2 regions of the Alteromonas sp. S015 genome follow, and region 2 is predicted to be linked to the other one. Evidence: predicted binding sites of a transcription regulator. Region 2 holds the regulator's gene; the other holds the start of a gene.
What was found. Region 2 encodes FNR, which switches genes on or off when oxygen is low (the NO sensors DNR and NnrR bind a similar motif). Its sites were predicted from a motif close to TTGATCTAGATCAA; they were not measured.

Region 1: V7R42_RS07460 (high-potential iron-sulfur protein) is a predicted target of FNR. The motif match lies at 1,391-1,404, and genes of this name have one in related genera.

What each region holds. Positions count from the first base shown of each region.
Region 1 covers NZ_JAZETO010000003.1:227,087-230,508, reverse strand. The annotation lists gene V7R42_RS07475 (hypothetical protein) at 32-319, opposite strand; gene V7R42_RS07470 (CPXCG motif-containing cysteine-rich protein) at 516-707, shown strand; gene V7R42_RS07465 (flavin reductase family protein) at 700-1,329, shown strand; gene V7R42_RS07460 (high-potential iron-sulfur protein) at 1,554-1,847, shown strand; gene V7R42_RS07455 (amidase) at 2,004-3,422, opposite strand, start outside.
Region 2 covers NZ_JAZETO010000006.1:236,563-239,984, reverse strand. The annotation lists gene uspE (universal stress protein UspE) at 107-1,030, opposite strand; gene fnr (fumarate/nitrate reduction transcriptional regulator Fnr) at 1,299-2,036, opposite strand; gene V7R42_RS13090 (sulfite exporter TauE/SafE family protein) at 2,082-2,741, opposite strand; gene ccoS (cbb3-type cytochrome oxidase assembly protein CcoS) at 2,728-2,958, opposite strand; gene V7R42_RS13080 (heavy metal translocating P-type ATPase) at 2,960-3,422, opposite strand, start outside.

The DNA.
Region 1 (3,422 bases), on a different contig from region 2:
TCTACTGGCCGTTATTAGACCAAGCCATTTATTAAACACGTACTCTCTGTTTAGACACCCACTGAAAGAACGTTGAAAGCTGCTCGTCATCTAGTAAACGCTGTAAATTGAAGTAGTGCTTGGCCAATGTCATCTCGTCATAAAATCGATGTATTCCGCTGTGACATTGTCTGCAAATATAAATACCGCCCTGCAGTTCGGCTTTGCTGAAGTGCTTTTTGAAATAGGAGCGCCGATGCATTTTTTTGGGAATAAGGTGGTGATAAGTAAGACGCGTCTCTCTGTTACAACACGGACATTTTCCTACTTTATTTGCCACATCGTCACCTTAATTTATTTGCCTTACCGGCCGCTATTGAAGCCAACGGTTTAAATTTCATATTCAACGGTAACTGGACGACACCGCTACTGTCGGCGCGCTACTTTCACACAAACCACTATGCTCTTATAAAGAAAATCCACTCTTCTAAGCATTACGTAATAAAACCGTTTAGTGATTAACAAGGCGATTAAATATGAGCTTAACCCGTTCCATGGACTTTTCGTGTCCCTATTGTATGGCTCCCAATGATGTAGAAATAGATGAAATTAACGATATTGGTCAAGTACAGGTACTCGACTGCCAAGTGTGTTGCCAGCCCATAGAACTTGCCGCTTATCAGAATGGTGACGACATCCAGATAGAGGCAGAACGTGAAAATGACTAAGCAGTTTACATGCAGCGATATTGATGAGCTTGCTCAGCGATACCGCGCCAACCTAATCAACAGTTTGTCTGGGTTTAAATCGGCGACAGTGGTGGGTACTACAAACGGTAATACTAATAATTTAGCCGTTGTGAGTTCGGTTGTTCATGTGGGCGCGAACCCGCCGCTTATAGGCATGATCATGCGCCCACATACCGTTACACGAGACACGTTAAGCAATATAAAACAACAGGGCTTTTATACACTAAATCACGTGTCAACTAACTGGGTCGACAAGGCACACCAAACATCAGCTCGCTATGCCCCCGATGAAAGTGAATTTGAAGCAGTGGGCTTAACACCGCAGTTTACTAGTTCTTTTAGTGCACCTTTTGTCAAAGAAAGTGAAATTAAGATGGGCTTAAAGGTGGCGCAACATTTAAAATTGCTTAACGAAACCGAAATGGTTATTGGAGAAATCCAAGAGCTTCATATGCCAGAAAGCATTATTGATGAAGACGGATACGCCGATATAGAAAAAGCGAACACTGCCTGTATTTCCGGTTTAGATAGCTATCATAGCACGACACGCATTGCACGATTTGCTTATGCTAAACCTGATGAAGACCTAACTAAAAAGTGAACTTAAGATGAGTAAATCGGTCTTAAACGTATTGCTAAGTGTTATCACTTCTGAAATTTATTTAATCTGGATCAAGCGTAAATGCGACATTTCGTTCGATCTTTTTTCAAAAAGAGATAGTATTTAAACATTACACAAAACCTGCCTCTTTTGGGCAGGTTTTTGCGTTTAAGGTACTGAATAAAAAAGAATCATTATCGTTTCTATCTCTTAAGGAGAATGTTATGAAATCTGTAAATCGCCGTGATTTTTTAAAACTGTCGGGCACTACAGTTATCGGTCTTACATTAGGTGGTGTAGCGTTACGTGCACAAGCTCAAGAACAATTGAGCGCTGACGACCCAACTGCAAAAGCATTAAACTACACACCGGCTTCAACGGTTGAAGGTGCAAAGTGTGCAAACTGCATGTACGTGCAAGGAGCCGATGGCGAACAATATCGCCCTTGTAACATTTTCCCTAATAAGCTGGTTAACGCTGATGGCTGGTGCAGCGCGTGGGTTAAAAAGCCTGGCTAACCTAGTGGGTATGCATCATCGTTTGTTCTGATACCAAGAAATGTAAGTTCTGGAACACGCATTGTGAGAAATGAATAACGTTTAAAGCCCTTGAGTTTAACCAAGGGCTTTTTTTGTTTTGGTTGGAGCAAAATATAGTTGTGTCTCTATTTGCCACTAACGACTATTTTCAAGACCTTCTTCGATGCCTTTTAACACTGGGTTGTCAAAACGGGTCGGTAAAAGACCTGGCTTAATGAAAAAACCATGTTTAGCTTCAAAGACTTTACCTATTTTCAGCACATCTTCGTCTTGCCATTTACCGCCAATGAAGCTAATTCCCACCGGAAGGTCTTTCACTTGTCCAGCGGGCACTGTTAGATGCGGATATCCTGCAATCGCGGCCAAATACCCGATACCGATAAAACCAACAGGGGAGTGATCGCCATACACACCGTCGATTAAAAACGAAGGGCTGTTAGAAGGTGTGACCAATACATCGACGTTGTGCTTTGCTAACAATGCGTCAATACCATTTCTGCCCGCTGTATCTTGTATAAGATGAAGTGCGCTTTGATACTCTTCACTATCAATAGACACCGAAGCTAACGACTTTTCAAAAATATCTTGGTTAAATAACGCAAGCTCTCGCTCTGTTTTCTTATTGAATACAATGAGCTCAGATAAGCTTCTTGCAGGGATCTCTGCCGGTGACCCCAACAAATATTCGTTGATGCTGTAACGAAATTCGCTTAGCAACACATTGTAAGAGTCGGCCCAAAATGAATCTGGCTGAGAAAAATCACTAATGTCCACCAACGTTGCACCAGAGGCTTTTAGCTGGTTCAACGCTTTTTCATATACGGCCAGTACATGGGGATTATCGCCTTGGCGGTACCGGACCACACCAATTCGCTTACCTTTTAAATCTGTAGCAAGCATCGAAGATGTAGGCATAGTTGGCCGATGAGAATCCGCATTTTGGGTTGTGTTATCGCTAGCATCTGAGCCTGCCATAATTGCCGTCATTAACCATGCGTCCTGAACATTAGAGGTCATTGGCCCCGCGGTGTCCTGACTGAAAGAAATAGGCACTATGTGTGTCCTAGAAAGTAAGCCAACGGTTGGCTTAAAGCCTACGACACCATTGATGGATGCCGGACAAATAATAGAGCCATTAGTTTCAGTGCCAACGGCGAGTGATGCTAATCTAAGTGACATCGCTGCGCCCGAACCAGAAGATGAGCCACAGGCACTTCTTGATAGCATATGGGGATTACGGGTTAAGCCCCCTACTGCACTCCAACCGCTGATAGAAGATTCAGAGCGAAAGTTTGCCCATTCAGACAAATTGGTTTTGCCTAATATGATTGCACCAGCCGCTTTCAGTTTTTCTACGATAGGTGCGTCTCGACCGGTTTCGTTAGTAATAAGCGCCATAGAGCCTGCGGTTGTAGGCATCTCTGCACTTTCAATATTGTCTTTTAACAATACAGGAATGCCCGCCAATGGGCCAAGCACTGCGCCGCCTGCTACTTTTTTATCGATGGCTTTCGCTTCGGCCAGCGCATTGGGGTTTAAAGCTAAGACACTATT
Region 2 (3,422 bases):
ATAAAGCCACCATTATACATTAAAGCGCCTTTTCGAGACCATGCCTGTGAAGTTAATTTTGTTGGTGGCGTACCGTGTTCGCTGCTACATAAGGCTGATGTAAAGATTACACCGATAATGGTGACACAAATCCATCAGGCTTAATGGCGAGTACATCGCAATTCAGTTCGTCAATCACGTGTTCTGCAGTGTTACCAATTAGGGCCGCTGAAATACCTACACGCCCCACGGTGCCTATTACGACTAGCTCTGCATCTAGTGTTTTTGCCACTTGAGGAATGACCTTTTCTGGCAATCCTTCTCTTACTACACATTTGTTTTCAGGGATACCATACTTCAACGCGTGACTTCGCATTTCCTTTAAATGGTGATTTTTTACCGCATCGTGATAGGTATCGGGGTCGAACTCAGGCACTTCTATGGCAATGTTTAGAGGCGTTGACGGGTAGCTGTTCACCAAATTAACGTTACCTTTTAGTAAGGATGCGTAGTCATTAGCAATGAGGGTAAGTTTGTCGTTTAGTGCGGCGTGTTCATCGTCTTCGCTGCCTACGTTTACCGCAGCAATAATCTCTCCGCCTTCTGGCCAGCCGTGCTCTTTAACGAGCAGCACGGGGCGAGGGCACTTACGCATTAAATGCCAGTCTGTAGGCGTGAAAATGACAGAAGCAAGATCGTCGTGCTTTTTGGTTGCCTTTACCACTATATCGATCTGGTTGTTTAGGGTGTAGTAAATGATCGACTCATACGCACGATTATTCCACTCTACAACTATGTCAGTTTCTGTGAACCCTTGTTCTCTTAAGTGGGTCGCTAACCATTTAGCGTGCTCTTTCGTTACCGCATCGCGCATTGACTCGCGTTCATCGGGGCTAAGCATCGTCGCCATATCATAAGATAAATCATAAACCACCATCATAGCGATAACTGAAGCGCCCGTTTTTGAAGCGAGTTCATAAGCTCGGCTAAGTGCAGGTTGGTTATCGCGCTCGGCATCTACCACGGCCAGAATTCGTTTACACTCAATCATAACGTCCCCTTAACTACGAAACTTAGTAGCGGCTGTCCAAATCGATGTTCTTTAACAAATAGCTCATAATAACTATAATCGACATTGTGAAAAACGTAAGTTGTTTTAGATCAAGAATTTTACAAGCCAGTTATTAAGCATTGATATTTATGTTCATTAAACACATAGAGGGGCGGAAAGGGATAGACGTTAGAAGGAGCTGAATGTTACAAAACGTTATTGCATAAAAAAGCGCGCATTACGCGCGCATTGTCGAGACAAAAAAACATCATCCGCAGACAACGCTTGGACCGTTTAGCGCTGCTAATTTAGTGTTGAGTAGATCGAAATCTACAATAGTGATTAGTTTTCCGTCCACTTTTATGATGTTGTCTTTTTGAAAACGACTTAACAGACGACTAATGGTTTCTATCGTCAATCCTAAATAGTTTCCAATTTCGTTACGCGTCATGGTTAAGTGGAATTCTCTGTGCGAAAAACCACGCTCCTCAAAGCGCTGCGACAAATGTGAAATGAAGTACAATAGACGCTCTTCGGCAGTGCGCTTGTTTAAAAGCATGATCATGTCGTGATCTTGTTTTATTTCCGCGCTCATGAAGCTCATAATCTGGTGGCGAAGCTTTGGAAATTGTACTGACATTTCGTCGAGGGTTTCGTAGGGCAGTTCACAGACCATGGCGGTTTCTAAGGCAGAGGTATAACTTTGATGTCTGTTTTCCCGTAAGGCATCAAAACCAATAATGTCACCAGGAAAATGGAAGCCTGTAATCTGTTCTTCACCTTCAGTATTAGTTACGAAAGATTTAAATGAGCCAGTTCTCACAGCGAATAGAGAACGGAACTTATCGCCAGTTTGAATAAGCGTATCACCTTTGTGAAGCGGCTTTTTACGCTCGATTATATCGTCAAGAGACTCAATTTCTGTCTTGTTTAACGCCACCGGTAAACATAAGTGACTAAAACTACAGTTTTGACAGTGAATAGAAAATTGGCTTCCTTTGCTCATAATGCACGCTCTCTAAAAGAATACCGGACAATAATACACCCATTTTTAAACGATTGCTTCATGAATAACATAAGCGGCATATATTGCCATCATTACTGCAATTATTTGTCTAAAATGATGGTGCTGAAAACTACGCATAATATATTGGCTGCCAGCGCTTGCAGCGAGCAAGGTGGGTAATGTACCTAAACCGAAGAAAAACATAGTAGCAGCACCTTCAAGCGCATTACCCGCTGCCAGTGACCAAGTCAGTGTTGAATACACGAGTCCACAAGGCAACCAGCCCCAGATAAACCCATAAGGTATGGCACTAAAAGGAGTTTTGAACGGCAAAAAGCGCTTAGATAACGGCTGGAGTTTGGAAAAGAGTCCTTTACCTGCATTTTCAAGTAGCGCTAAGCCTGTCCACCACTTGCCCAAATAGCAGGCTAACAGAAGCAACATAACTCCGCTAAGTAGAGAAAGGGCATAGTTGGCAAGGGGGATATAGTCTGCTGCTATTTTTCCAAGTGCTCCGGTCATTGCGCCAGCGATGGTATAGCTCACTATACGCCCCATGTTATAGGCAAGGGTATAGGGCAGTGCTGAAGCGCCTTTAGGCGATACCATCCTGAGCGCCGCGACTATTCCACCGCACATACCTACACAGTGCACACCGCCTGCTAAGCCAATTAGAAAGGCCGAGAAGTAATTAATCCCTTCCATGTGGCGCTTGGCTTTTATCTATTTTACTGTCTTGCAGTTGCTTGCGTTGCTCAGCGAGCTTTTTTTCTTCAGGCGGAAGATCATCGTCAAACAGTATGCTGTAACCCTGACGGTCTAAGTCTTCAAATTGATTGGTTTTCACCGCCCAAAAGAATATCACGATAGCAACGGCAACGATAATGATGGCGATTGGAATCAATACGTAAATAATACTCATGCTATTTGCTCAAAAGTCGCGTTGAGTTTGTAACTACAATAATACTGCTTAACGACATACCAACAACAGCCATCCATGGAGAAAGTAGTCCAGATACGGCGAAAGGTAAGATCAAGACGTTGTAACCTACCGACCAACCAATATTTTGCCTTATTTTTTGCTTCACTTGATGCGCAGTTCGAATAAGTTCTGGCACAGAAAGCAACTGATCGCCAAGTAATATCACGTCGGCGGCAGTTTTAGCCACGTCGGTGGCATTACCCACTGCAATCGCCACATCAGCACTGGCAAGAACAGGCGCGTCGTTGATACCGTCACCCATCATCATCACTTTGGCACCAGATTGCTGCATAGCTTGAACGGTTTCGTACTTTTGCTCTGGTGTTAGGCCACCTTTAGCCGTCGAAATAGGCAGTGTTGCGGTAAGCGCGTTAACGTTTTGTTGTGTGTCACCACTCAAAACG